DNA from 3 places in the Arthrobacter sp. FX8 genome. Region 2 is predicted to be linked to each of the others. Evidence: riboswitches for the same ligand, from Rfam matches in the RefSeq annotation. Region 2 holds a riboswitch; each other region holds the start of a gene.
The links. A riboswitch is a leader RNA that binds a small molecule or an ion and turns the genes downstream of it on or off. The one in region 2 is predicted to bind S-adenosylmethionine.
Positions count from the first base shown of each region.

Region 1: linked by a shared signal. The riboswitch ahead of metX (homoserine O-acetyltransferase MetX) and the one ahead of OUO20_RS15735 (DUF1737 domain-containing protein) in region 2 are both predicted to bind S-adenosylmethionine.
Region 3: linked by a shared signal. The riboswitch ahead of OUO20_RS09545 (aminotransferase class V-fold PLP-dependent enzyme) and the one ahead of OUO20_RS15735 (DUF1737 domain-containing protein) in region 2 are both predicted to bind S-adenosylmethionine.

Region 1 is NZ_CP113505.1:771,424-781,184, forward strand. Features, by position in the region: gene OUO20_RS03470 (HNH endonuclease signature motif containing protein) at 1-106, opposite strand, end outside; gene OUO20_RS03475 (VOC family protein) at 296-934, opposite strand; SAM riboswitch class IV at 1,154-1,268, shown strand; partial or broken gene OUO20_RS03480 (bifunctional o-acetylhomoserine/o-acetylserine sulfhydrylase) at 1,312-2,633, shown strand; SAM riboswitch class IV at 2,733-2,848, shown strand; gene metX (homoserine O-acetyltransferase MetX) at 2,861-3,976, shown strand; gene OUO20_RS03490 (MFS transporter) at 4,143-5,525, shown strand; gene OUO20_RS03495 (zinc-binding dehydrogenase) at 5,534-6,679, shown strand; gene OUO20_RS03500 (LysR family transcriptional regulator) at 6,714-7,616, opposite strand; gene mmsB (3-hydroxyisobutyrate dehydrogenase) at 7,758-8,678, shown strand; gene OUO20_RS03510 (CoA-acylating methylmalonate-semialdehyde dehydrogenase) at 8,713-9,761, shown strand, end outside.
Region 2 is NZ_CP113505.1:3,356,034-3,365,794, forward strand. Features, by position in the region: gene cls (cardiolipin synthase) at 1-34, opposite strand, end outside; gene OUO20_RS15710 (aminodeoxychorismate lyase) at 129-1,058, shown strand; gene OUO20_RS15715 (pyridoxamine 5'-phosphate oxidase family protein) at 1,118-1,582, shown strand; gene OUO20_RS15720 (TetR/AcrR family transcriptional regulator C-terminal domain-containing protein) at 1,621-2,325, opposite strand; gene OUO20_RS15725 (hypothetical protein) at 2,550-2,804, shown strand; gene opgC (OpgC domain-containing protein) at 2,899-5,364, opposite strand; SAM riboswitch class IV at 5,590-5,705, shown strand; gene OUO20_RS15735 (DUF1737 domain-containing protein) at 5,719-5,994, shown strand; gene OUO20_RS15740 (rhodanese-like domain-containing protein) at 5,991-6,401, shown strand; gene OUO20_RS15745 (O-succinylhomoserine sulfhydrylase) at 6,402-7,610, shown strand; gene OUO20_RS15750 (glutamate--cysteine ligase 2) at 7,747-8,973, opposite strand; gene OUO20_RS15755 (UDP-N-acetylglucosamine 1-carboxyvinyltransferase) at 9,040-9,761, opposite strand, start outside.
Region 3 is NZ_CP113505.1:2,078,528-2,088,288, forward strand. Features, by position in the region: gene OUO20_RS09510 (PadR family transcriptional regulator) at 1-442, shown strand, start outside; gene OUO20_RS21685 (50S ribosomal protein bL37) at 562-636, shown strand; gene rsrA (mycothiol system anti-sigma-R factor) at 741-1,001, opposite strand; gene OUO20_RS09520 (sigma-70 family RNA polymerase sigma factor) at 998-1,771, opposite strand; gene OUO20_RS09525 (DoxX family protein) at 2,047-2,595, shown strand; partial or broken gene aroA (3-phosphoshikimate 1-carboxyvinyltransferase) at 2,602-3,988, shown strand; partial or broken gene rsgA (ribosome small subunit-dependent GTPase A) at 3,972-5,086, shown strand; gene hisN (histidinol-phosphatase) at 5,131-5,943, shown strand; SAM riboswitch class IV at 6,096-6,209, shown strand; partial or broken gene OUO20_RS09545 (aminotransferase class V-fold PLP-dependent enzyme) at 6,246-7,662, shown strand; gene OUO20_RS09550 (class I SAM-dependent methyltransferase) at 7,764-8,522, shown strand; gene OUO20_RS09555 (metal-dependent transcriptional regulator) at 8,568-9,281, shown strand; gene OUO20_RS09560 (fluoride efflux transporter FluC) at 9,253-9,690, shown strand; gene OUO20_RS09565 (fluoride efflux transporter FluC) at 9,687-9,761, shown strand, end outside.

The sequences.
Region 1 (9,761 bases), 2.0 Mb from region 2:
CGGTCCCGGCGGCAAGGATATGATCCTCACGGTCCAGCGCATCGAGGGCAGCAACAGAGACAGAAACACCCTCCAAAACCACCCCAACATCCGTGCCGATTCCCATACCCACATCATCCAGCGAGGCACCGACATTCAGACCTGGATCGCAGCGATGTAGGAAGCAGCCACTTAAATGAATTCGGCCGCCATCGGGTAGTGACGCCGTTGTCACCACCTGATGGCGGCCGAAGCTGATCCGGGTACTGGCCCGGCGAACCCCCTCCCGGACATTCCGGGAGGCTGGGGTGGAGCGTCAGATGGTGACGGCTCCGTTGGCGGTTTCAAACGTGACCGACAGGATGCCCGGAGTTCCGTGCGGGGCGACCCACTCCACCGCAACGTCCTCAAGCGGCTTCTCCACCGGTTCACCCAGCCACTCGGTCACGCGGGACGCGGAGCCGGCGATGGTCAGGCAGCTCATCTTAAGATTGCTGGGGTAGGCGTTGGACGGGTGCAGTGCCGGGTCGCCTTCCCACTTGAGCATGTACGGCACCTGGGGATCGGCGATAAGGCCAAGGATGCCAATCTGTTTCCAGACCAGCTCCCGGCCGTCCGGGAACTTGCGGTTGCCGTTCACCGCGGCGCGGCCAAGGCGTGCCTCGAACGGGGCGAGGTCGTCCACTTCGACGCACCAGCCCATCCAGCCACCACCGGCCGCGGAACGGGCACGCACTGCCTGTCCGAACGGTGCCTTGTCCGAAGCCGGGTGGTCCAGGACCTCTACGACTTCCAGGTACTTGTGCCCGGCGAGCGGGATGATCATATTCCGGGTTCCGAACCGGGGGTGCACCCCGCCCTTCACTGCCTCAACGCCGAGGGCAGATGAAATACGTTCGGTAGTGGCCGCGAGGCCATCTTGTTCACAGGCGTAAGAGACGTGATCCATGCGCATGGCAACATCTTGGCACTTTGTGATCCGGCTCTCAGCTAAGGGTACCCTTACTGGAAAGGCGGCCGGGAAAAGGGCCGGGAACATGGGCAAGAAGGACGACGGCGGCGTCCCCGGCCGGGTGCGGGGCGGCCCACCTGTGGCGGCTCGAAAGCCATGCAGGGCGACCTTGTTCGTCACAATGCTGTCCACGGCGACTACCCCGTTCCTAGACTGGGCGCAGGTCATGAGCGCCAGCGCCAAGCCCCGGCTCGCTGGCCGGCAACCCTCCACCCGCGGTGGGGTGCCCCGGGTGAGGACCTGGCTGTCCGGCAAGAGCCGGAAGCAAGCGCGGCCCGTACTGCCCCACGCATTCCGGGCCCATGTCATAGGAGACTGAGATGTCCAACGGATGGTCTTTCGAAACCCGCCAGATCCATGCAGGCCAGGAGCCCGACAGTGCCACCGGAGCCCGCGCGCTCCCCATTTACCAGACCACGTCCTTCGTGTTCCCCAGCGCCGAAAGCGCAGCCAACCGCTTTGCCCTCGCCGAACTTGCGCCCATCTACACCCGGATCGGCAACCCCACCCAGGATGCCGTCGAACAGCGGATCGCCAGCCTTGAGGGAGGCCTGGCCGCTTTGCTGCTGAGCTCGGGCCAGGCCGCCGAGACGTTCGCGGTGCTGAACATTGCGGAGGCGGGGGACCATATTGTGGCGAGCCCCAGCCTTTATGGCGGAACGTACAACCTGTTCGCCCACACCCTGAAGAAGTTCGGCATCTCGGTCACCTTCGTCCAGGATCCCGACAACCTGGACCAGTGGCGCGACGCCGTCCAGCCGAACACCAAGCTCTTTTTCGGTGAAGTGGTGTCCAATCCCCGCCAGGACGTCCTGGACATCGAAGGCATCTCCGAGGTGGCCCACCAGGCAGGCGTGCCACTGATCGTGGACAACACCCTGTCCACGCCCTACCTGATCCGCCCACTGGAGTGGGGTGCGGACATCGTGATCCACTCCGCCACCAAATACCTGGGCGGCCACGGCTCCGCAATTGCCGGCGTGATCGTGGACTCCGGCAAATTCGACTTCGGCAAGGACCCTGAACGGTTCCCCGGCTTCAACACCCCGGACCCCACCTACAACGGCCTGGTCTACGCCCGCGACCTAGGCGCCGACGGTGCGCTGGGTGCCAACCTCTCCTACATCCTCAAGGCCCGCGTCCAGCTGCTGCGCGACCTTGGCTCGGCGGTTTCCCCTTCAACGCCTTCCTGATCTCCCAGGGCCTGGAGACGCTGAGCCTGCGGGTGGAACGCCACGTTGCCAACGCCACGGAAGTGGCGCGCTGGCTGGAAGGACGGGACGACGTCGAATCCGTCGCCTACGCCGGGTTGCCCTCCAGCCCCTGGTACGAGCGTGGCCGCAAGTACGGGCCCAAGGGAACGGGCGCCGTCGTGGCCTTCAACCTTGCCGGCGGAGCGGAGGCGGGCAAGCGCTTCGTCGACGCCCTGGAGCTGCACTCCCACGTGGCCAACATCGGCGACGTCCGCTCCCTGGTCATCCACCCGGCGTCGACCACCCACAGCCAGCTCTCGCCGGAGCAGCAAGCGGTGGCCGGGGTGAATCCGGGACTGGTCCGGCTCTCTGTTGGCCTGGAGCACATCGATGACATCCTGGCCGACCTGGAAGCGGGTTTCCGCGCTGCCAAAGGCGCCCAGAGCTAAAAGCGCGCCAGGGCTGACGCCGGGAGGGCCGGCAAGCGGGGAAGTCACAACCAGTCACACTCTTGGCCTGGAGCGGGGGTGTTTCGTACACTCGAACCAGGTCATGAGTGCCAGTGACAGCCCCGGCTTGCTGGCCGGCAACCCTCCATCCGCGGTGGGGTGCCCCGGGTGAGGACCTGGCCTGCCGGTCAGACGACGGCAGGCAAGCGCGTAGAAGAGGTCTTGCCATGACGGTTACCGTCGCCCGAACCACCATCCCCGAACACGGAATTGTCCGCTACGCCTCCATCGGAGGGCTGGAACTTGAAGCCGGGGGATACCTCCCGGACGTCACGCTGGCCTACGAAACCTGGGGCACGCTCAACGCCGACGCCAGCAACGCCATCCTGATCGAGCACGCCCTGACCGGCAGCACCCACGTGACCCGCGGTGACACGGACGAAGAAGGCTGGTGGGAACAATTGGCCGGTCCCGGCGCTCCCGTGGACACGGACAAGTTCTTCGTGGTGTCCGTCAACATCGTGGGCGGCTGCTACGGGTCCACGGGCCCGTCCTCGGCCGCCCCGGACGGAGCCCCCTGGGGCTCCCGCTTCCCCCTGGTCACCCTGCGGGACAGCACGGTGGCAGAGGCCCGGCTGGCTGACCAGCTGGGCATCAGCAGCTGGTTCGCTGTCCTGGGCGGATCCATGGGCGGCGCCCGCGCCCTTGAATGGGCAGTGACCTACCCGGAGAGGGTGCAGCGCTGCGCCGTCATCTCCGTGGGTGCCGCGAGCACGGCGGAACAGATCGCCTTCGCGCAGGCCCAGACCCTGGCCATCCGGCAGGACCCACATTTCAACGGCGGCGACTACTATGGCGGCCCCTGCCCGGAAGCCGGGCTGGCACTTGCCCGGCGCATTGCCCACATCACCTACCGGTCCGCGGCTGAACTGGAAGGCCGCTTCGGCCGGGAACCCCAGGCGCCGGAGTCGCCCCTGAAGGGTGAGGCTCTGGCCGCCCGCGGCCGCTACCAGGTGGAAAGCTACCTGGACCACCAGGGCAGCAAGCTCGTGAAGCGCTTCGACGCCAACAGCTATATCGCCCTCACCGAGGCGCTGATGAGCCATGACATCTGCCGGGGCCGCGGAACCCTGGCCGAAACCCTGGCCAGGTCCACCGCCAGGTTCTTCGTGGCCGCCGTGGATTCGGACCGGCTGTATTTCCCGTCGCAGTCCCGTGAGCTGGCCCAGGCCCTGCCGGGGGACGTGGACGTGCACGTCATCCAGGCGCCGATCGGGCACGACGGGTTCCTGACAGAGATCGGGCAGCTGGGCAGCCAGCTCCGGAGCAGCTTCCTGGCCTAGCGCCCCGCATGTGCATTCCTGCAGATGCCTTCTGCACTAATCGGCGTTGAGGTTGCACCGCAGGCAGACCATACTCAATCGAATCCGGTGCGTTCGTGGTGTGCATCACACCCGGCCGCCATTGATTGGTCCCCGTGGTGTCGACGACGACGCCGAAGGAGTTCGCATGAGTACGGAAAGCTCCGCCGCAAGGCGCACAGAGGAAACCGACGTCAAGGCTTCAGGCCTTAAGAAAGTGGTTACGGCCTCCATGGCCGGAACCGTTGTTGAGTGGTACGAGTTCTTCCTCTACGCCTCGGCTGCCACCCTGGTGTTCGGAAAGGCCTTCTTCCCCAACGCCGGCACAGAACTGGATGGCATCATCGCCGCCTTCCTCACTTATGCCGTCGGTTTCGTGGCGCGCCCCATCGGCGGCATCGTCTTTGGCCACTTCGGCGACAAGTTCGGACGCAAGAAGCTGCTGCAGCTGAGCATCATCCTGGTAGGCGTCTCCACCTTCCTCATGGGCTGCCTGCCCACGTTCCAGCAGATCGGCTACTGGGCTCCCGCACTGCTGGTGGTCCTCCGGTTCGCCCAGGGCTTTGCCGTTGGCGGCGAGTGGGGCGGCGCCGTCCTCCTCGTGGCCGAACACAGCCCCAGCAAATCCCGCGGTTTCTGGGCCAGCTGGCCACAGTCGGCAGTGCCGCTGGGAAACCTGCTTGCCACCGCCGTCTTGTTCACCCTGTCCTCCACGTTGACCCAGGACGCCTTCCTGGGGTGGGGCTGGCGCGTAGCGTTCTGGCTGTCCGCGGTGATCGTCCTGATCGGTTACTACATCCGCACCAAGGTCAATGACGCACCGATCTTCCTCGAAGCCCGCAAAGAGGTCGAAGCCGGCCACAAGGGCTACGGCGTCGCTGAGGTATTCCGGCGCTACCCCCGCGGCGTCTTCACCGCCATGGGCCTGCGCCTGGCGGAAAACATCCTGTACTACCTCGTGGTCACGTTCTCCATCACCTACCTGAAAACCGTGGTCCAGGCCGACACCACCCGCATCCTCCTCCTGCTGCTCCTTGCCCACGCCCTGCACTTCGCCGTCGTGCCCATGGTCGGCAAGCTGTCGGACCGGTTTGGCCGCAGGCCCGTCTACATGGCCGGCGCCATCATGGGGGCCACCTGGGGCTTCTTCGCCTTCCCCATGATGGACACCAAGAACGATGCCATCATCCTGGCGGCCATCATGATCGGCCTGGTGTTCCACGCCTTCATGTACGCCGGGCAGCCTGCCATCATGGCGGAAATGTTCCCCACCCGGATGCGCTACTCCGGGGTTTCCCTGGGCTACCAGGTGACGTCGATCGTTGCAGGATCCCTGGCCCCGATCATCGCCGCCTCGCTCCTGGGCGCCTACAAGTCCTCCGTCCCCGTGGCGGTCTACCTGCTGATCGCCTGCGCCATTACCGCCGTCGCGGTCTACTTCCTGAAGGAAACCCGCGGCATCTCGCTGCACGACGTGGACGCCGCCGACGCCCAGGGCACCGCCGACCTCCTTGCCGCCCGCAAGAAGTAGCAGGATCCGTGAAAGCCGCCGTCCTGTACTCCACCGTTCCCGCCGCCCCCACCACGGGGGCCGGCAACGGGAAGCAGACCTACTCCGAGGCCGCTCCGCTGCTGGTGCAGGAACTGGCGCAGCCGGAGCCCCGCGCCGGTGAGCTTGGTGTTGCCATCACGTACTCCAGCCTCTGCCACTCGGACCTCTCGGTGGTGGACGGTTCCCGCGTCCGGCCGCTGCCCATGGCCTTGGGCCACGAGGCGGTGGGTCGGGTGGTGTCCGTGGGGGCCGGCGTGTCCGACGTGTCCGTCGGCGACCATGTGGTGCTGGTCTTCGTGCCGAGCTGTGGCGGGTGCCGTGCGTGCCTGGCCGGCCGGCCGGCCCTCTGCCACCGTGCAGCAGAGGTCAATGGCTCCGGCGACCTGCTGCGCGGGCCGGCACTGCTGCGGACTCCGGCAGGGGAACGGATCAACCACCACCTTGGCGTCTCGGCCTTCGCCGATTACGCAGTGGTGGCAAGGGAATCGGTGGTGGTGATCGACGACGACGTCCCGGACACGGTTGCCGCGATGTTTGGTTGCGCCGTGCTCACCGGAATGGGTGCAGTGTTGAATACCGCGGCTGTCAGTCCGGGGCAGTCCGTAGCGGTGTTCGGCCTCGGAGCCGTGGGCCTGTCAGCCGTCATGGCAGCGCGCCTCGCTGGAGCCGCCGACGTCATTGCCATCGATCCAAACCAAGGCAAGCACCAGCTGGCCCGCGACGCCGGCGCCACATCGGTGGGAACGCCGGAGGACGCGGCACGGCTGATCGCGGAAGCGTCCGGGGACGGTGTGGACGTTGCCATTGAAGCAGTGGGATCAGCAGGCGTTATCGCCTCCTGCCTGGAGCAGGTGACGCGGGGAGGCGCCGTGGTGTCGGTGGGCCTGCCCCATCCGTCCGCCCAGTTGACGGTGCCGGCCCTGCAGTTTGCCGGGGCGGGAAAACGGCTGCTGGGCTCCTACATGGGGGATGCCGTGCCGGCGCGCGACATTCCGCAGTACCTGGCGTTCTGGCGCGAAGGCAGGCTGCCGGTTGAGCTGCTGCATACTGACACCCGGCCGCTCAGCGAGATCAATGAGGGCCTGGATGCGCTGGCATCCGGGCAGGTGGTAAGGCGGCTGTTCCAGGCCTGACTTGTGCGGGGGCCTGGGTCCGCAAGAACAGCGCTTACCCCGCCAGCACCCCGGAGCGCTCCTTCATTTCCGCCTTGAGTGCCGCAATCACTGCCTGGACCGGTGCGGACCGGAGCGACTCCGGGCGGGCAACGGCCCAGATGGGGAGCTGGCGCTCAAAGTCGGCCGCCAGGACGGGCACGAAGTCCCCGCAGCCCGCCACCATGAAGTTGGGCAGCAGCCCAATGCCTGCACCCTGCCGTACCGCCTCCACCTGGGCGAACACGCTGGTGGCCTGGAAGCTCGTCCTGGGCAGCGGAAGCTGCGAGGACCAGCGCGGCCCCAGCTCCGCCACCTGGAGTGCGGACTCGACGTAGGACACAAACCCGTGCTGCCCCACGTCGTCGAGCGTTTCCGGCAGGCCATGCCGGGCGGCATACGCTGAGCTTGCGTAGAGGCGCAGGTAGTAGTTGCTCAGGAAGATTGTCTGCGCGGTGGTGACGTCCGCCCGGCCCACCACGATCTCCAGGTCCACGCCCGACCGGTTCTGGCTGACTTTCCGGGTGGCGCTGAGCATTTCGATGTTCAGCTGCGGGTTTTGCTGCTGGAGCCGCACCAGCGACGGGGTGACGAACACTGCCCCCACGCCGTCCGTCGTGGCGACGCGGACCAGGCCGGCGAGGGTGCTTTGGTCCTGGCTGATCAGGCCGGACAGCGAGCCAAGGGTACCTTCGATCGCCTCTGCCGCTTCCACGGCCGCGGCACCGAGCTGCGTCAGCTCCCAACCCTGCGGGCTGCGTTCCAAAGTCCGGCCGCCCAGTTGCCTGTCCAGGGCGAGGATGCGGCGGGAGATGGTGGTGTGGGTTGTTCCCAGCGTCTCGGCTACCGCGTTGAACCGGCCCAGGCGGGCAACGGTGAGCAGGATGAGCAGGTCGTCGGGGCTTGGCAACCGTCTCAGGTCCACTCCGGTCCTTCCTTCGATGTGCAGCAATGCACATGGCCTCTGTGATTTTTCCCCTTGATTGCACTCTAGCAGGGTGTGATCGTTGACACAGACATGCCGGCAGTACGGCTGGAATGGAAGCAAAGGAGCTTACTCGTGGCAGTTATCGGTTGGATTGGCCTGGGCAACATGGGCGGCCACATGTCCGTAAACCTGGCGAAAGCCGGGCATGATGTGCGCGGTTTCGACCTCAACCCGGCAGCCCTGGCAGCCGCTGAAGCAGGCGGCGTCAAGCGGACCGCCAGCATCGCCGAAGCGGTGGATGGTGCGGACGCCGTGTTCACCATGCTGCCCAAGGGCGAACATGCCCGTGCGGTGTATCTCGGCGGGGACGGCGTGCTGGCGCACGCGGACACCCGGACGCTGCTGATTGACTCCTCGACTATCGACGTCGCCTCCGCCCAGGAACTGCACGACGCCGCTGCTGCCGCTGGCTTCCGCTTCGTGGACGCGCCAGTGTCGGGTGGAATGAGCGGGGCGGAAGCGGGAACGCTTACTTTCATGGTTGGCGGCGAAGAGGGGGCCGTGGCGGACGCCACGGGCTACATCGGCCCCATGGCCGCCAACATCATCCCCACGGGCGGCCCCACCACGGGGCAGGCGGCCAAGATCTGCAACAACCTGATGCTTTTCATCAACCTGGCCTCCACCGCGGAGGGCGCTGTGCTCGCCGACCGGCTGGGCCTGGACAAGCAGGTCTTCTGGAACATTGCCTCTGTCTCCTCGGGCGACTCGTGGGCACTGCGGACCTGGTACCCGGTGCCCGGCGTGGTTCCTACCGCAGCCTCGAACAACGGCTTCGCGCCCACCTTCACCACAGAGCTGGCGAACAAGGACATTGGGCTGGCCATCAGCGCAGCCGAGGATACCGGCACGCCCCTGGAGATCGGCAGGCACGTCCAGCAGCTGTTCCAGCGGCTTATTGACGCCGGTGACGCCGGCAAGGACTGCTCCATGATCATCAAGCTCGTGGACGGCTCACTCGAACCCGCCAACCCGGCGCCGTCCGCCAACTAGCCCGCACCACGCAACGCAGGAAAAGAGACTCCCCGTGGAAACCATCCCGCACTACATCAACGGCACCCGCGTCAGCGACGCAGACCGCTTCGGCCCAGTGTTCAATCCCGCCACCGGTGAACAGGAGAAGCAGGTGGCGCTTGCCTCGGCGGCACGGACAGAGGAAGCCATCGCGGCTGCCCGTTCCGCGCTGCCGGCCTGGCGGGCCACCAGCCTGGCCCGGCGGACCGGCATCTTCTTCCGGGTCCGCGAAATCCTGACCCAGCGGAAGCCCGAGCTCGCGGCCATCCTCACCAGCGAGCACGGGAAGGTCCTCTCCGACGCAGAGGGCGAAATCGCCCGCGGCCTGGAGAACATCGATTTCGCCACCGGCCTGTCCCACATGCTCAAGGGCGAGCGGTCCGAGCAGGTCTCCACCGGGGTGGACGTGCACTCCGTCCGCCAGCCGGTGGGCGTCGTAGCCTGCATTACGCCGTTCAACTTTCCGGCCATGGTGCCGCTGTGGATGATCGGCAGTGCCCTGGCCTGCGGCAACACCGTGCTGCTGAAGCCCAGCGAGAAGGACCCGTCGGCCGCCGTCTTCATCGCGGAGGCCTTCGCCGAAGCGGGCCTGCCGGCCGGGGTGCTGAACGTGGTCCACGGTGACAAGGAAGCCGTGGATGTCCTGCTGGAGCACCCGGACGTCAAAGCCGTGAGTTTTGTCGGCTCCACTCCCGTTGCCCAGTCGATCTACAAGCGGGCGGCAGAACACGGCAAGCGGGTGCAGGCACTGGGCGGTGCCAAGAACCACATGGTGGTGCTTCCCGACGCCGACCTGGACATGGCTGCCGACGCTGCGGTTTCGGCCGCCTACGGGTCAGCCGGCGAACGCTGCATGGCCGTCAGCGTCCTGGTGGCCGTGGGCAACATCGCGGACGACCTGGTGAAGGCAATCTCCAGCCGCATGGCGGGTTTGAAGATCGGCCCGGGAACGGACCCCGCGTCCCAGATGGGCCCCTTGATCACCGCGGAGCACCGGGACCGCGTGGCCTCCTATGTGGCGGGGGCCGAAAATGAAGGCGCATCCGTGGTTGTGGACGGGCG
Region 2 (9,761 bases):
GCGCGGTGCCGGCAAGCGAAAAAGGCCACAACACGTCAATAACTCCCGGGGAGGTTGGGCCCCGGGGAACGGTTTCCGGCCGGGGCGCTCTGCCCAGCTTATCCGCGGTGCCGCACTAAGCTGGTGCCATGAGCTCTCCAGCCCCCGTGGTTCTCGTTTTCCTTGACCCCGCCTTCCCCGACGGCAGGGTGGCGGATGCCTCCCAGCCCCAGCTGCTGGTCACGGACCTTGGCGTCACGCGCGGTGACGGCGTGTTCGAAACCATGCTGGCCGTTGGGGGAACGGTGCGGAAGATGCAGGCCCACCTGGACCGGCTTGCCGGATCCGCCGCGGCGCTGGACCTGGACATCCCGGACCAGGATGTGTGGCGGCGCGCCATTGCCGCTGCCGTTGCCCGGCACCGTTCGGAGAACCCGCCGGCAGACCCGGCGGCAGATGAACTGGTGGTCAAACTGGTGGTGACCCGCGGCGTGGAAGGCGCGCCCGCCCCCACCGCCTGGGTCCAGGCCTCACCGGCCGGAGCTGCCGCCCGCCGCCAGCGGGAAACGGGCGTCGACGTCATCCTCCTTGACCGCGGCTACGACAGTGACGTGGCCGAACGGGCACCCTGGCTGCTTCTGGGCGCCAAGACGCTCTCCTACGCCGTCAACATGGCAGCGCTGCGCCACGCGCATAAACAGGGCGCCGACGACGTCATCTTCACGTCCTCCGATGGCCGGGTCCTGGAAGGGCCCACCTCCACGGTGCTGCTGGCGCATGTGGAGAAGTCCGACGACGGCACAACAGTGAAGCGCCTCATCACACCACAGCTGGACAGCGGCATCCTGCCTGGAACGTCACAGGGGGCTCTCTTTGCTGCCGCCAAGGCGGCGGGCTGGGAACTGGGCTACGGGCCGCTGGTGCCACAGGACCTCCTGGACGCAGACGCGGTCTGGCTGATCTCCAGTGTCCGCCTGCTGGCGCCCGTGAACCGGATTGACGGCAGGGAGATCGGCACCCCGTCTGTGCAAAAGGAGCTGACCACAGAACTGAGCGGACTTTTCGCCGGCATCCATTAGCCCGCAACAGGCAGGGCCGGCCCTTTTCCCGCCCCGGCATCACCCGTAAGGTGTGCACCATGGACTCGCACAAGCTGCCGATCGAAAAACTGTCCTTTGACGACTGCTGGGAACTCCTTGACACCGACACGGTGGGCAGGCTGGCCATCGTGGTGGACGGACATCCGGAAATCTTCCCCGTGAACTACGTTGTCCACCTGCGCAGCATCGTCTTCCGCACGGCACCCGGCTCAAAACTGTGGGACGCGAAAATGGAACGCCCTGCCGCACTGGAGATCGACGGCTACGACCCCACCACCGAACTGGCCTGGAGCGTGGTGGCGCGGGGCAATACCGGGATCATCGAAGACCAGGCCGTCAAAGATGCGGTGGACAGCCTTGGCCTGGAGCCGTGGCAGCCCGGCGAAAAGGCAAACTACGTCAGGCTGAACGCCAAGGCGCTGACCGGACGCAGGTTCCAGGTGAACCGGCCGGACGTCTGGAACACCCGCCTCCAGGACCGGCGCCGGGCGTCATTCGAATAGCGGCCGCTCAACGACCACGCCTTTACACGGCCGCTCCGTCAGGCGCTGGAGCCTGCCGCCTGCCGTGAAAGCTGGGCTTCCAGCCCGGACAGCAGGATGGTGAGCCCTTGGTCAAGCTCCTTGGCGCCGTCGTAGTCAGCCAACGCCGGCGCCAGCGCACGCAGCCGGGGGAATTCCTTCGCGGGCAGCCGGTGGAGCCCCAGCCGCAGCAGCACCTCGTTCTCTTCCGGGTCCACCACGTACTCCTGCAGTTCGTTCAGGAGGTGCCCGTAGAGGAAGCCGTAGTAGGCGCGGTAGACGTGCAGCGCATCCGCCGGCTCGAATCCTGCCGCCACCAGCAGGGTCAGGATCTGCTCCAGTGGCCGCAACGTGCCCAGCGGACGCATGCCCAGCGGCGTGGAGAGGGGCCGGGTCACCAGCAGGGGGACAACGTTGGGATGCTTGAGCGCCAGCATCCGCAGGTTGTGGGCGATGCTCCGCAGCTGCGCTTTCCAATCCGGGTCCTCCGGATGAATCGGAAGCTGGTTGAGCACCAGCTCAGAAACCCCGTCCAGCAGCGCGGCGCGGTTCTCGGCGTAGCGGTACAGGCTCATCGGGTCCCGGCCAAGCTCCTGCCCCAGGCGGCGCATGGTCAGTGCATCCAGTCCTTCGGCATCAACCAGTTCCAGGGCCTTGGCCAGCACGACCTCCCTGCTCAGCCTGGCCTTGGCGGGGGTGCGGCCGGAAGCGTGCGGGGGATTCATGGTGTTGTCCTAGCGGTGGAAGTGGCGGCCCGGATTAATCGAGACGGTTGCCTTACTTGTAGTCTACGAGTAAAGTCTACATCGTAGACAGGCGCTGACGACGCTGAGGCCCCGGATGCTTTTCACGGGACCCAACCTATAGATTCGATGGCCATGTGCAGGGCATCAAATCTTGCTGCTGTAGCCGAACGGCGGCGCCGAGCACTTAGCGAAGGGAAGCCATCATGGCACATTCGCAGTTCGATACTTTTCTCCACGAAGCCACCTACCCCGACCACGCCGCTGGTTCCAGCATGGACCGCGACCGCCTCTACGGCCTGTACACCAGCTGGTGCTTCCTCAACCAGCAGCCGGCCGGCACCGAGTCCACCTTCTGGGCAGCCATGAAGCACCGGATCCCGCCGCGCCGCAACGGGCTGCGCATGAAGGGTCCTGCCGCTGCGGACTACATCATGACCAGCTACCCGGGCCTCGTCTGAGACCCCCGGATTCGTAAGAGGCCACCGGGCAGCCGGGTGGTACATGATCAAATGCTGTGGCACGCCCGTGCCGCAGCGTTTTTCATGCCCCCGGCTAGGTAGGGATGATCCGGAAGAGGAACCTGGTGCGGACCATCACCCAGAGCAGCCCCAGGACCACGGCGTAGGCCACGGTGTTGAGGAGGATGCTTTGCTGCTGCAGGGCCGGGATGTTGGCCACGACGGCGATCAGCACCACGTGCATGATGAAGACGTACAGCGTGGCCCGGCCCAGCGGGACCAGGAACCAGTCCAGGGCCCGGTCCACCGGTTTCCAGTAAGCACCGAGGAATGCGTACGCAGCCACCACCAGGACCAGGACGTTGAGCAGCCGGCCCGGGGCCAGGTATGTCCGGCCGAAGAAGGCGTCATACATTGCCCGGTAGGACGCATCCGGCAGAAGCGCCAGTCGGACGTCATAGGCGTTGGCCAGGTAGGGGTTGCCCCAGGACAGGAAGGCCAAAGCGAATGCTGCCGTGGTGCAGGCAACCACCACCCACGTGTGGCGCGACAGCCACGCTGTGATGCTGCGCCGATGGTAGCCCGCAACCAGCCCAAGCACGAAAAGCACCTGCCACACCAGCAGCGGGAAGGAGTCCTCGAACTGCGAGGGCAGGATCCGGAACCTGGTCATGGCACCTGCCGCATACACGGCAACCGACACCGCCACGACCCAGATGGCCTTTCCGCGGTTCAGCGCCGCGAGGATCAGCGGGCTGACCAGCAACAGCACCACATAGAGCCCCATGACATTGAACTGCCAGGGACCGAACTGCAGCAGCACGATGGCCGGAAGCACCTGGGGCGGGACGGGGAACTGGAACAGCGATGACATGCCCGAATAGAGGTCGTAGGTCCGGCCGGCCCCGTTGTGCCCGGCGCCACCGGTCCCCTGGTCCACGAACGTGGTCAGGGCCTCGGTGTGGAAGAACGGGAGCAGGGACAGAAGGAAGACGCCGATCAGCACGGCCAGCGCCGTCAGGTAGAGCTTGCCGGCGCGGCGGGTCGTGAGGTCGACCACCTGCCCGAAGTCCTCCCTGGCCTTGGGTCCGTACACCATGCCCACCACCAGTCCGGAGAACAGGACGAACAGTTCCGCACCCGACACGAAGCCCACGGCCTCCTGGGTGAGCAGCTGGAACAGCGATGCCATGCCCAGGTGGTTCACCACCACAAAGACGATGGCCATCCCGCGCAGCAGATCGATGCGCGAGTCCCTGGCGGAGGGATCCTGGTAGCCCCAGGCCGTGGCTGCGTTGATCCGGCGGGGTATCTGCCACAGGGCCACCAGGAGGATGGCCATGGCGGCGGCAACAGTCCAGGCGGCAGCCCCGGAGAGCGTGTTGGCCCGGACGTAGGTGCTCCCGGATGCCACTTCGGTGACCGGCCCGGTGACCATTGGCGATGCCTTCAGCCTGTCCAGGGCCGCTTTGGCGATGCCCGCCTGTCCCGTGAGCAGCCAGCTGATGCTCGCCACGCCGGTATCCCTGGTGCTGGTGCGCTCGTCCCAGACAACGGCGGCCGTCCCGGCAAAAGCTGGGGAAGTGGCAGTTCCCACCACCTGGTCCCACCAGCCCGCCTTGATGTCCGCCTCCTGCGCGCCGCCGGACGCGGGGCTGTAGAAAGCAGAGGTCTGGAGGAGGAACGGCTTGTTGCGCCCCTCGGAATAGGTGCCGTAGAAGTTTTCGCCGCCGGAGGCCGTCAGCATGTCCTGGAGCTCGCCGGCCCTCGGCTGGGAGTTGACGGCGGGGCCGCCGGCCGTGTCGTCGTGATAGGCGGCCAGCCCCGCCCAGTCCACTGCGTCGTCGCCCGGGTAGTAAGGGGCGTAGGCGCTGTCGCTTGAGTTCCAGGCCCCGTCGCCGTTCGTGTCCAGGAGGGAAAAGCCTTCGGTTCCGGGCTGCGGGGCATCCCGGTTGCGGTCAAAGGGGTAGTCCTTGCCCAGGTAAGGCGCCCACACCAAGGTGGCCCGGCCGCCGTCGTACTTCTTGAACGCTGCCGCCACAGCCCTGAAGGCCTGCCGGTACGCGGCGGGCTGCTGGCCCCAGGCCACCCAGCTTGCATTCATGTCCGGGGCGAACCGGATCAGCAGCTGCCCCTTGAACCCGGACGTAAGGTCGCGCACCTGCGCTGCGAATGCTTCCGCTTCCGCGGTGCCGAGCTGGTCCAGGGGCACTGACGGCTTCACCGTGAGCAGGGCGTGGGCGCCTAGGGACGCGGCCTGCTGAAGGAAGCCGTCAAGGTCGTTCCGTTCCGAATCGCGGTAGGGGATGGTGATGTCGTGGCCGAAGACGGCCGGACTGGCACCAAGCCGGCCGCTGAAGCCTGCGGCGGTGTCCTCGCCCCACTCGAGCACCGCGCCCAGCCAGGGCTTTCCCTTCTCCGGCGCAGCGTCCGCCGCATGCGCCGGCGCAGCCGCCAGCAGGGCAAGGAGGCTGACGATGGCCGCGGCCAGGAACGCCCCGATGGACGGCCGGCGGGTCCCGCGGATGGCGGCCTGGTGGCGCGATGTGTTTGCCCGCATGCTGACAGGACCCCCGGTGCTCATTGCTGTGACGACGGGGCGGCGCCCCGGTAAGAACTTTATCGGCCCCGCGGCCCCGGGCGGCACGTGGCGGGCCGCCCACCTGCGGCGATGTCCGCCGTCGCGCTTTCCTTCAACCCCGCGCCTCCCTTCAGCGCTGCTCAATTACGGAACATGACGACGGCGGCGGTGCGGCTTGGCGCGGCAGATGTTACGTTTTTGGGGAGTAATGAGTACCGGTGTGAAGCCCTGACTGGCCGGTCGGCAACCCTCCCTTTCGCGGCGGGGTGCCTCAGGTGAATACTCGGCATATCGACCGATTCGAGCTGCAAGCGTGAAAGAAGGAGATCCGTCGTGTCTGACGCACCTGCCCCTGACGAAAAATTGTCCTACCGCCTGATCACCGGCCCGGATGACCGTTCATTCTGCGAGCGGATCTCCACGGCCCTGGCCGACGGCTATGTGCTGCACGGCAGCCCGGCAGCCACCTTCAATGGCACCAGCGTGATCGTGGCGCAGGCAGTGGTCCTTCCGGCGGCAATCGCCTCGGCCGATGCCGCGGTTGCCACCGCAGTGGATGAACTGGACGCCGAATTTGAAGGCGAGTTCGACGGCGAGGGCCACGCATGAGCTACGCGGGAGACCTCACGCCCCAGGAAGCATGGGAGAAGCTGGAACAGGGCGCCATCCTGGTGGACGTCCGCACCGAGGGCGAATGGGCCCACATCGGCATTCCGGACACCAAGGCCACGGACAACGACCCCCTCTTCATCCAGTGGACCTTCCCCGGCGGCATCCCCAACCCCGACTTCATCAACGACCTCAGCCAGCAGGCGCCCGAGGACCGTTCAACCGAACTGGTGTTCCTGTGCCGCTCCGGCCAGCGGTCCATCGCGGCAGCCATCGCGGCCACCCGGGCCGGCTTCACCTCCTACAACGTGCTGGAGGGCTTTGAAGGCGAGCCGGACCGCTATGGCGAACGCACCGTCAACGGCTGGAAAAACCGCGGCCTTCCCACCAACCTCGGAAAGAACTAAGTGACCTTCAACCAAGACGCCCCCGGCTGGAACCCCGACACCCAGGCTGTCCGTGGCGGGCTGGACCGCACCAACTTCCAGGAAACGTCCGAGGCCATTTTCCTGAACTCCGGCTTCGTCTACGAATCCGCGGCAGCAGCTGAACGCGCCTTCACCGGCGAGGACGAACGCTTTGTCTACTCCCGCTACGGCAACCCGTCCGTGGCCACCTTCCAGGAGCGGCTCCGGCTGCTGGAAGGCACCGAAGCCTGCTTCGCGACGGCGTCGGGCATGTCCGCGGTGTTCACCGCGCTTGGTGCCCTGCTGGCTGCCGGCGACCGGGTGGTGGCCGCCCGGTCGCTGTTCGGTTCGTGCTTCGTGATTTTGAACGAGATCCTTCCCCGGTGGGGCGTGGAGACCGTCTTCGTGGACGGGCCGGACCTGGACCAGTGGCGCGAGGCCCTCTCCAAGCCCACCACCGCCGTCTTCTTCGAATCCCCGTCCAACCCGATGCAGGAGATCGTGGACATCGCCGCGGTCAGCGAACTTGCGCATGCCGCCGGCGCCAAGGTGGTGGCGGACAACGTCTTCGCCACTCCCCTGCTGCAGCGCTGCGGTGACCTGGGCGCCGACGTCATCGTCTACTCCGGCACCAAGCACATCGACGGCCAGGGCAGGGTCATGGGCGGCGCCATCCTGGGCACCAAGGAGTTCATCGACGGTCCCGTGAAACAGCTAATGCGCCACACCGGGCCCGCACTCTCGGCGTTCAACGCCTGGGTCCTGACCAAGGGCCTGGAGACCATGAGCCTGCGCGTGAACCATTCCTCCGCCACGGCGCTCCGGCTCGCAGAGTGGCTGGAAGAACAGCCCGCCGTGAGCTGGGTGAAGTACCCGCTGCTCAAGTCCCACCCGCAGTACGACCTGGCGGCACGGCAGATGAGCGCCGGCGGTACGGTCCTCACGCTTGAGCTGGCTCCCTCCGGCGGGCGCTCCGGCAAGGAAGCGGCCTTCGCACTGCTGGACGGGCTGCGCATCATCGACATCTCCAACAACCTTGGTGATTCGAAGTCCCTGATCACGCACCCCGCCACCACCACGCACCGCGCCATGGGGCCGGAAGGGCGAGCCGCCATTGGGCTCAGTGACGGCGTGGTGCGGCTCTCGGTGGGGCTCGAGGACCCGGAGGACCTCCTCCGCGACCTGGAACAGGCACTCAAGCAGATCTAGCCGCGCGGGAAGCCCTAGCTCCTCTGGGTCCGGGCGACGCGCTTCCTCACTCTCGATGCGCAGATTCCCTGGCGCGCACCAAATATGGGCCGCGAAGAGGAATCTGCGCGTCGGGAATGGATATGCGCATCGAAGGTCAGCTCTGGCGGACCCGCAGCAGTTCGGGCGTGCCCTCCACGTCAGCAAGGTCCAGGGCATCCCGCATGGTCACGTTGACGGCCTGCCGCACCACGGCGCCGAACCCCATGTCCTCCGGGGGCGGTCCCGCCAGCGCCTTGTCCCGGGCGCGGCGCTGTTCGGCGGCTCCCGTTCCGCGGGCGATGATGTCCTCCACCCCCTGCCGTGCCAGTGCCAGTTCCCCCTGTTCGGACAGGACGGGAGCCAGGTAATCCACCAGGGACCGGACCACGTCCGCGGCCGGTGCGGGCCGGAAATTCCCAAAATCCAGGAGTTCACCGCTTAGCCCGGCGCTGCTGGCCTGCCACGAGGCCATCCGGAGGAGGACGGTGGGAACCGGCGCAGGATCCACGTCGGCCTGCCATTCCCTGCTGGCGGATTCCACCAGCGCCCGGACCAGCACGGCAATGAGCGCTGCATCCTCGGCACGAAGGCAGACGTCCGCCACGCGAACCTCGACGGTGGGGTGGTTGCGGGACAGCCGGGCGTCGAAGTACAGCATGCCCTCATCGAGCATGACGCCGCTTTCCAGCAGCCGCGTCACCACGCGCCGGTAGGCAGGGTACGTCCCGTAAATACCGGCCGGGCCCGCCGTGGGCCACCGGTTCCAGGCCTGGGTCCGGTAGCTTTCAAACCCGGTTGGAACGCCGTTCCAGAAGGGCGAATTGGCGCTCAGGGCCGTCAGCACTGCCAGCTTGTCGCGGATCCGGTCCAGGACCGCCACGCCCTCTTCGGGCGATTCGATGAACGTGTGCACATGGAAGCCGCAGGTCAGCTGCTCCTGGGCGGTGAGGCCGAAGCGCTCCAGCATTTTGGCGTACCGGGGGTCGGGCGTCGTGTGGGTGGTGGAGGCCAAGGGCGAGGTGGCGAGGGCCGCCACCCTGGCGCCATGCTTCCTGGCGGCTTGGTCCGCCAGGGCGCGGCCCGCGCGGATCTGTTCGAGCAGGCTCCCGTATTCGAGGCACGGACGGGTCTGGGTCTCGATCTGCTCAAGCTTCAGCTCGGCACTCAAGCCCATCTCGTCGTCGTAATCCGCCTGTTTTCCGGAGTGGTGGACCTCCGGGTCCACGGGAAGATCGTCAGCCGCAACGCGGTGGCCGGCCAGGAGGGCGTCGGCCAGGGCAAGGGGTTCCCCGGACTCCGGATCAACGATCAGGAGTTCCTCCTCTACGCCAAAAGTACGCATACGAACATTCTGCGATACTTGTCCGGCATTCGAGGGGCCCCGGCGATTCATGACGAACCGTGAATGCTAGTCCTGGAAGTACTCCACCTTGGCGCCAATGGTGTTCAGGCGTTCCGCCAGGTCCTCGTAGCCACGCTCGATCACGTAGATGTTCCGCAGTTCGGACACGCCCCGGGCGGCGAGCATGGCCAGCAGCAGGCAGGCGGCCGGACGAAGCGCAGGCGGGCAGCCCACCTCGGCGGCGCGCCACTTGGTGGGCCCGTTGACGTAGATCCGGTGCGGATCCAGTAGCTGCACCTGCGCCCCAAGCCTGTTCAGCTCTGTCAGGTAAATGGCGCGGTTCTCGTAGACCCAGTCGTGGATCATGGTCTGGCCATCGGCGTTCGCGGCAATGACGGCAAAGAACGGCAGGTTGTCGATGTTCAGCCCGGGGAACGGCATCGGATGGATCTTGTCCTCCGGGGCATGCAGCTCGGAGGGCTTGGTGGTCACGTCCACCAGCCGGGTGCGGCCGTTGCGGGCCATGTACTCGCCCGAAATTTCCAGCTTCTGCCCCATCTGGCCCAAGGTGGCCAACTCGATTTCCATGAACTCGATGGGCACCCGCCGCACCGTGACCTCGGAATTGGTGACGATGCCGGCCGTGATGAGGCTCATCGCCTCGATGGGATCCTCGGAGGGGAAGTACTCGATCTCCGCGTCAATGTCGGGCCGGCCCGTGATCTTCAGGGTGGTGGTGCCCACGCCCTCGATGGTGACGCCCAGCATCTGCAGGTAGAAGCACAGGT
Region 3 (9,761 bases), 1.3 Mb from region 2:
CGGTGCGTTGCGCCTCTACCTGCTGGCACTGCTGGAAAGCGGGCCCAAGCACGGGTACGAGCTCATCAAGGCGCTCAAGGAAAGGTTCGCGGGGACTTATTCGCCAAGCGCCGGAACCATCTACCCCCGGCTGGGCAAGCTCGAGGAGGATGGCCTGGTGGCCACCGAGCCGGCCGGGCGGCGCACCAACTACCGCATTACAGCCGCCGGCCTTGCCGAACTGAACCGGCGCCGCGACGATCTGGCGGGGGTCGAGAATGACATCGCCGTCTCCGTCCAACGGCTTGACGTGGAACTGATGGTGCAGAAGTTCCATGATGAGCTCTGCGCGGACCTGCGGCGGCAGGCCATGCGCCGCCCCATCAGCCCTGTGACGCTGGAAACCGTCAGGACAGCCCTCGACGACGCCCGCGCGGCCATCCGCAGCACCCTGCAGTCCTAAGGCGGCGCCTGCTGCCGCACTTCCGCAGGTCATCCGCCCCTACCCGGTTCGCGGGCCGCCACATCATGTGGGAGACTTGAGGGCAGCTCTTTTGAGTACCAACAGTAAGGAGGCCAGCTATGAGCAAGCGTGCACGCAAGCGTCGTGACCGTAAGCGTGGCGGCGCGAACCACGGGAAGCGCCCCAACACCTAGGCAAATGCCAGGAACTACGGTTCAAGCGAAGGACCCCGCAAGCCAAACGGCTTCCGGGGTCCTTTGCTGTCTGCGGCCCTGACCGGCGCAACGCGTGCCTGTTCCTAGGCCTCCACGGGACGGATGGTGTGGATCCTGTCCAGGATGGCGTTCTTCAGGTTGTCCGGCGCGGACTCCGTGCAGGAGCGCTTGACCATATTGCGGATGACGCACTCCAGGTCATACTGTTCCGTGCACTCAGGGCAGTCATCAAGGTGGTTCTTGATTTCCGTGAGGTCCTCGCGGGTCAGCGCCCCGTCAAGGTATTCGTAGATGCGTTGCATCCTGGTGTCGTCGCAATCGCCCAATCCCTGGCAGTCGCTCATTTCCTGTTCTCCTGTGCTTTGCTTCCTGCCGCATCCGAGGCATCTGCGGCCGTTTTAAATCCCCGCTCGGCGGCGTATTCCGCGAGCATGTCCCGCAACATTCGCCGGCCGCGGTGGAGCCGGGACATCACAGTGCCGATGGGCGTGTTCATGATGTCCGAGATTTCCTTGTAGGCAAAGCCCTCAACGTCGGCGAAGTAGACCGCCAGCCGGAATTCTTCGGGGATGTCCTGCAGCGCCCGCTTCACGTCCGAATCCGGAAGGTGATCCAGGGCTTCAGCCTCGGCTGAGCGCAGTCCGCTCGAGGTGTGCGACTCCGCCCGTGCCAGCTGCCAGTCCTCAATGCTGTCCGAGTTGGACTGCAGGGGCTCACGCTGCCTCTTGCGGTAGAGGTTGATGTACGTGTTGGTCAGGATCCGGTACAACCAGGCTTTCAGGTTTGTTCCCGGCTTGTACTGGTGGAAGGCCGAAAAAGCCTTGGTGTAGGCCTCCTGGACCAGATCCTCCGCGTCGGACGGGTTCCGGGCCATGCGCATGGCAGCGGAATACAGCTGGTCGACGTACTGCATGGCATCCCGCTCAAAGCGAAGGCGGCGCTCCTCCACGCTCTCCGTGGCGACGTCCAGCGTGGCATCCTCGGCATCCGCTTCTGCGGCCAATGATTCAGGGCCTGCCTGTCCGGCAGGCACAGGCGCGGTGCCGGCCCTGCCGTTTGCTTCGCCGGGGGTAGCCTCATACATGGCCGTAACGGCCGGATCCAGGGTGTTCATTGCCTTCAAGTCTACTGTCAGGCTCCCTGCCCGGGGCGTGCCGTATTCCGGCGGTTCCGAGGCCAGCTTGTCCACTGCCACCGGGCCCGCCTGCCTGGTTCCGTCCAACACCTTCCCCAAGGGCCAACTCCGCTCTGTTTCGGGTGAATGATTGTCAGGCCCCTGTTGCGGACCTGTTTGCCATAACCGCCTCCCACGGGCAAATATTCCCCAAAAGTGCAAGACTAGGACCGACTCCGCCGCTCGGCGCGGCTCGTCCATCCAGGAGGAAATCCATGTCCTTTGTCCGCACGCTCGCACGGCCCATGCTCGCCTCCAGTTTCGTTCTCGCCGGACTGGATAAGCTCAGGAACGCAGACGACACCGCTCAGCAGCTCTCACCGCTGCTGCGTAAGGCTGCAGCCTCGCTTCCCTTCCAGGCGAACGAAACCACCCTCGCACGTGTGATTGGCGGAACCCAGGTAGGGGCCGGCGTCCTGTTCGGCCTTGGCAAGTTTTCCCGGCTCTCCGCGGGCCTGTTGACGGTGATTTCGCTCCTGAACACCTTCGTTGAATGGCGCAGCGCGGATATCAGCAGCAAGGAAGGCCGCGAAAGCCGCCGGAACCAGCTGCTCAAGAACCTCTCGCTGAGCGGCGGCGCCCTGCTCGCTTCCGTGGACACCGCCGGCAAGCCCGGCCTGGCCTGGCGCGCCGAGCACCTGGCGGCCGATGCCCGTCGGAACGCCTCGCACCTGGCCGCCGACGCGCGCAGGACCACCACCAAGAAGCTGAACAAGGCGGACAAGGCCGTGCGCCGCGCCGTCGAACACGCTACGGGAGCATAAACACGAATGACCGCAGCAGTTGCCACCCGGGACGGGTCCGGAACGCCTGTCCAGCACTGGGCCGCACCCTTTGCGTCCCGGCCCGTTAACGCCACCGTGACGGTGCCCGGATCGAAGTCCCTGACCAACAGGTACCTGGTCCTGGCAGCCCTCGCGGACGGCCCGTCCCGGCTGCGGGCCCCCTGCATTCCAGGGACTCCGCACTCATGGTCGACGCACTGCGGCAGCTCGGTGCCGTCATCACCGAAGTGCCCGGGGACGGTGCCTTTGGGCCCGACCTGGAGGTGGTTCCGCTGCCGGCGGCAGCGGCCGCGTCCCACACCAGGATCGACTGCGGACTTGCCGGCACCGTCATGCGGTTCGTTCCGCCGCTGGCGGCGCTCCGCAACGGAGCCAGCGTGTTCGACGGCGATCCCCACGCCCGCAAGCGCCCCATGGGAACCATCATCGAGGCCCTCAAAGCCCTGGGCGTGGCCGTTTCCGCCGAAGACGGCAGCGCGCCGTCGTCGCTCCCTTTGTGGTGGAAGGCAACGGCGCAGTCCGCGGCGGCCATCTGGTGATCGATGCCAGCGCCTCCTCGCAGTTCGTCTCCGCCCTCCTCCTGGTGGGCGCAAGGTTCGACGACGGCCTGCACCTGGAACACGTGGGCAAGCCGGTACCCAGCCTGGACCACATCAACATGACAGTGGCCGTCCTGCGCGGTGCCGGCGTTTCAGTGGACGACTCCGTCCCCAACCACTGGGTGGTGGCGCCGGGACCCATCCGCGCCTTCGACCAGCGGATTGAACAGGACCTTTCCAACGCCGGGCCCTTCCTGGCCGCGGCCCTGGCCACGCGGGGCACCGTACGGATTCCCAACTGGCCTGATGAAACGCAGCAGGTGGGAGACCTGTGGCGCGGAATCCTGGCCAGCATGGGCGCCTCGGTCACCCTGGCTGACGGTGTCCTGACCGTCACCGGCGGCCCGGAGATCAAGGGCGGCAACTTCGCGGACACCAGTGAACTGGCTCCCACGGTCGCGGCCCTGTGTGCCCTTGCCACGGGGCCTTCCCGCCTCAGCGGCATCGCCCACCTGAGGGGACACGAGACGGACAGGCTCGCGGCCCTGGTATCGGAGATCAACCGGCTGGGCGGCGACGCCGAGGAAACCAGCGACGGCCTGGTGATCCGGCCCGCCCGGCTGCACGCCGGCGTCGTCCACAGCTACGCCGACCACCGCATGGCCACGGCCGGCGCAATCCTGGGACTCGCCGTCGAAGGCGTCCAGGTGGAGGACATCGGCACCACGGCCAAGACCATGCCGGATTTCCCGCAGCTGTGGGCCGGCATGCTGGCCCAGGGAGAAGGGTCCGCCGCCGGACCGGAAGGGCGCGGCAGTGGCGCGGAGCACTGATTCCTGGGACGAATCGGACGTTCGGATCCGTCCCAGCAAGAAGGGCTCCCGGCCGCGCACCAAAGACCGCCCCAGCCACGACGACGCCGTGACCGGACGGATCATCACGGTGGACCGCGGGCGGTACACCGCGGTAGTGGACGAGGACTCGGAGAATGAGCGCGTTGTCATTGCCGCGCGCGCCCGGGAACTTCGGCGCTCGCCCGTTGTGGCAGGCGACTTCGTCTCGCTCGTGGGGGACGTGTCCGGCGCGCCGGACACGCTGGCCCGGCTGGTGAAGATCCAGGACCGCCACACCCTCCTGCGCCGCAGCGCCGACGACACCGACCCCGTGGAGCGCGCGGTGGTGGCCAACGCCGACCAACTGGTGATCGTGGTGGCTGCCGCCAACCCGGAACCCCGCACGGGGTTCATCGACCGCGCGCTCGTGGCCGCATACGACGCCGGAATCGAACCCATCCTGCTGGTCACCAAGGCCGACGTCAAAGACCCCGCGGAACTGCTTTCCAACTACACGCACCTGGACTTCCCGGTGATCATCAGCAAGACGGCGGATGCGCAGGCGTCGGGAATCGATGCCCGGTCCGATGACGGGCTCTCGGCGCGGCTGGACAGCGCCGCAGTGGCGGCGCTGCGGGACCATCTCGATGGCAAGGTCACCGTTATGCTGGGGCACTCCGGCGTCGGCAAGTCCACCATGGTGAACGCCCTGACCGGCGCCGAGCGGGCCACCGGCGGCGTGAATGCCGTGACCGGGCGCGGCCGCCACACGTCGTCGTCGGCCCTTGCCTTGCGGTTGGCGGACGCGCCTCCCGGCAGCTGGATCATCGATACCCCCGGCATCCGTTCCTTTGGCCTGGCGCACGTGGACCCTGACCGCATCCTGCGCTCCTTCCCGGACCTCTCCCCGGCATCGAGAACTGCGAACGGGGCTGCAAGCACACCGCAACCGCAGTGAACTGCGGCCTCGACGACTGGGTGGCAGGCGGACACGCAGGTCCCACCGGCGCGGCCCGGCTGGCCTCGCTGCGGCGCCTGCTTGGTACGGACCCGAGGATGGAAGCACAGGAAACCAAGGAGCTCGGCAGCGTCAACTGACGCGTTCTCCCGGCAGAACCGTCCACAGACGGTAGTTTGGAACCATGATCCAACCCGCTTCGAGCTACAACGATGACCTGCGCCTGGCCCATGTCCTGGCCGACTCCGTGGATGACCAGACCATGAGCCGCTTCAAGGCCCTGGACCTCCACGTTGAGACCAAGCCGGACCTGACGCCGGTCACCGACGCGGACAAGGCCGCCGAGGAAGCCATCCGGGGCCAGCTCTCCCGTTCACGCCCCCGCGACGCCGTCCTGGGCGAGGAATTCGGCAGCACCGGCCACGGTTCCCGGCGCTGGATCATCGACCCCATTGACGGAACCAAGAACTTTGTCCGCGGCGTTCCCGTATGGGCCACGCTGATCGCCCTCGTGGATGAGGGCGAACCGGTGGTGGGCGTCGTCAGCGCCCCGGCCCTGGGCAAGCGCTGGTGGGCGGCGAAAGGCATGGGCGCGTACATGGGCAGGTCCCTTGCCGCCGCCACCCGCCTCCGCGTGTCCAACGTGTCGAAGCTTTCCGACGCCTCCCTCTCCTACTCCAGCCTGGGCGGGTGGAAGGAACGCGGAAACCTTGACGAGTTCCTCGGCCTTACCGAGGACGTTTGGCGGACCCGGGCCTACGGGGATTTCTGGTCGTATTGCATGGTGGCCGAGGGCTCCGTGGACATCGCCTGCGAACCCGAGCTGAACCTCTATGACATGGCTGCCCTGGTGCCGATCGTGGTGGAGGCCGGCGGCCGGTTCACATCCCTGGAAGGCGAGGACGGCCCGTTCGGCGGGAACGCCCTGGCCACGAACTCAATCCTGCACTCGGAGGTCCTGCACCGATTGAACCCGTACCTGGACGATCTGCTGTAACTCACGCGCTTTCCACGTTTGAACGAATAATGCGACGCCGGACACCTCCCAAGGCAGGTGCCCGGCGTCGTTTATTCGGGGGCGCGTAACAAAGCCCTTAACAATTGCCGCGGCTTCAGTCCTGGCCGCCCCATGTCCTACGCTTTTATGCAGGTCACGAGTGCCAGCGCAAAACCCCGGTTTGCTGGCCGGCAACCCTCCATTCGCGGTGGGGTGCCCCGGGTGACGACCAGGCCGGTCCGGAGCGGATGCGGCAAGCGCGGATTCCACTATGCCGGAGTCCTGTACCAAGTGAGGTCTCTGTGACAACTGCCACCGTCTCCCCCAGCCCGTCATTGCCGAAGCTGCCGTCCCCCATGCACGCCACGCCGCAGCCGGCCGGCCGCTCGCTGCCGTCACCGGCGCCGAAATCCAGGCGCCCCTGATTTCGGGCGGCCACGTGCGGTACGCCAACCTCGATTACGGCGCCTCCGCCCCGGCACTGTCCGTAGTGTCCGCTTACCTGAATGAGATCCTCCCCTACTACGCCAGCGTCCACCGCGGGGCAGGATACGCATCCCAGATCAGCACCTCCGTGTACGAGAACGCGCGCAGCATCGTCAGGGATTTCGTGGGCGGCCGCCCGGATGATTCGGTCATCTTCACCCGCAACACGACGGATTCGCTGAACCTGCTGGCCGGCTGCCTTCCCGTGACCGATGGCCGCCACGACGGCGAAGTGCTGTACCTGGACATCGAACACCACGCCAATCTCCTGCCGTGGCAGGGCGTCCCGCACCGCAGCATCGTCGCCGCCGACACCATCACCGGCACCCTTGAGGCCGTACGTGCCGAGCTTGGACAGGGCGGTGTCAGCTTGGTCGCGGTCACCGGGGCCTCCAACGTGACCGGCGAAATCCTCCCCATCCGGGCGCTGGCCGCGCTGGCCCACGAACATGGCGCACGGATCGTGGTGGATGCGGCCCAGCTCGCGCCGCACCGCCGCATAGACATCAGCGCGGATGACGTCGACTACCTCGCCTTCTCAGGCCACAAGCTGTACGCGCCCTTCGGCGCCGGCGTCCTGGTGGGGCGCCCGGACTGGCTGGACGCCGGCGTCCCGCACCTCGCCGGCGGCGGCGCCGTCAAGGAAGCCAGGCTCGACGGCGTCAGCTGGGCCACCGGCCCGGCCCGCCATGAGGGGGCTCGCCGAACGTCCTGGGGGCCGCCACGCTGGCCCGCGCCACCCAGGTCATTGCAGGCCTGGACCAGGCACGCTGGCACGCCCACGAGTCCGCCATCCGCTCCTTTTTGGTGGAGGGACTCCAGCGGATCGACGGCGTCACGGTTCACCAGATCTTCAAGGACACCAACCCCGAAACGGACACCATCGGGGTGGTCAACTTCTCCGTCGAGGGTTACGACGCAGGACTGGTGGCGGCGTACCTTTCGGCAGAGCATGGCGTGGGCCTGCGTGACGGGCGCTTCTGCGCCCATCCCCTGCTGAAGCGCCTGGGCCTGCCGTCCGGTTCCCTCCGCGCCAGCTTCGGCGTCGGTTCGCGCCTGGAAGATGCCGAGCGCCTGCTGGCCGGCATCCAGGCGCTCCGGAGCAACGGGCTGGGCTGGGACTACGTGGTGGACGCAGGCCGCTGGGTCCCTGCCAACGACACCCGCACCTACCCGCACTGGGCGCCCAACACCCCTGGAACAGCCGGCGCAGCGCCCTGCATCGACGACTGACGCCGGAAACCGCCACTCCTGTTTCAGCCGGCTGACCGCGCGTCAGGGGAATGCGGTAAATTCGAAAGGTACCGCAGGACGTCAGCTGAAGGAGGCCACGCGTGGTTCGGGGTGGCCCCAAGCTTGATCACGGGCGGCGCAGGGAACTGGGCCAGAGCTTCCAGGACGGCGGCAGGCACTACCAGCGCGTCCGGCCCGGCTACCCTGAGGAGTCAGCCCGGTGGCTGGTGCCCGCCGACGCCCATGAAGCCCTCGACGTTGGTGCCGGTACCGGAAAGTTCACCGCGCTGCTGCTGGACATGGGGCTGGACGTCACGGCCGTGGACCCCTCGGCGGACATGCTCGCCCAGCTCACGGAACACTACCCGGCTGCCACGGCGATGCCGGGGACTGCCGAGGCGACAGGCCTGCCCGACGCCAGCTTCGACGTCGTCACCGTAGCCCAGGCGTGGCACTGGTGCGACGCCCTGGCGGCAAGCACCGAACTGGCCCGCGTGCTGCGCCCGCACGGAACCCTCGGCCTGGTGTGGAACCAGCTGGACACCTCAGTGCCCTGGGTGCACCGGCTCTCCCGGATCATGCACGCAGGCGACGTCTACCGGCCGGGGCACAAGCCCGTCATCGGCCCGGAGTTCCAGGGGCTCGAAGGGCATGTCACCCACTGGCAGGACACAGTGGACACCACGGACCTGATGGAACTCACTAAATCCCGCAGCTACTACCTCCGGGCCGGCGAGTCAACGCGGGCCAAGGTCCTGGCCAACCTGGACTGGTACCTGCACGAACACCTTGCCTACACCCCTGACCAGGAAATCGACCTTCCCTACCTCACCCTGGCTTGGCGGGCCGTCAAGGCATGACGGCGCATCCCGTATGGCGCCTGCAGAGCCGGTAGGCTTGGATTCGTGAAGACCAGCGCGCCCTCCTCCTCGATCGAGGATTACGTCAAGGTCATTTATTCCTTTACCGAATGGCAGGACAAGCCCATCACGTCCTCCCAGCTCGCACAGCGGCTGGGGGTGGCAAATTCCTCGGTTTCGGAAATGGTCCGCAAACTCAAGGACCAGGGCCTGGTGGACCACAAGCCCTACAGCGCCGTCACGCTGACCGAGGCCGGCCTGCGGCTGGCGCTGTCCATGGTCCGGCGCCACCGGCTGATCGAGACATACCTTGTCCAGCGGCTCGGATACAGCTGGGACGAAGTCCACGATGAGGCTGAACAACTCGAACACGCCGTATCGGACACGTTCATCGAACGGGTCGCCGCCAAGCTCGGGGACCCGAAGCGTGACCCGCACGGCGATCCAATCCCCACGGCGGACGGGCAGGTGCTGATGCCGCGCGCGCACCTCCTCGCCGAGCTGGACCAGGGACATACCGGCAGGATCACCCGGATCAGCGACGACAACCCGGAACTGCTGCGCTACCTGGCCGCCCAGGCCATCGACCTTGATGCGGACGTCGAGGTGGTGGGACGGCGGCCTTTCGGCGGAGCCCTGGTGGTGCGGATCGGTGGTCCCGGCGGCGCCCGTGAGTACGATTTCGCTGAGGAAATCGCCTCGGCGCTCTGGGTCTCCAGCGACGCGCCGCATGCCGGCTGCGCCCTGGACGGGCTCTGACGTGGCGTTGCCCACCGCCCGTGCCTGGCTGGCTGTCGCCGCCGGCGGACTGATCGGCAGTGAGCTGCGCTACGGGCTGGGCCTGGCGTTTCCGGACGCGCCCGGTTCGGTCCCGTGGGCCACGCTGGGCATCAACATCAGCGGCAGTTTCGTCCTCGCGGCTTTGACCACCGTCTGGATGGCACGCCCGCACACGGCCTTCTGGCTGCGCGCCGGCATCGGGCCGGGCCTGCTGGGTTCCTTCACCACCTTTTCCGCGGTCATTTTCGCCTCCGGCCAGTTGGCACGCGCGGGTGAGCACCCCGTATGGCTCCTTTACCTGGGCTTGTCGCTGTTGCTCGGCCTTTCGGCGGCAGGCCTGGGCTGGCGCACCGGAAGGCTCATCGCCCGGAACCGGGGCCCGGCATGATCACGGCAGCCCTGGTGGGAGTGTTTGGCGTGGCCGGGGCGCTGCTGCGGTTCGGGATCGACAGCTGGTTC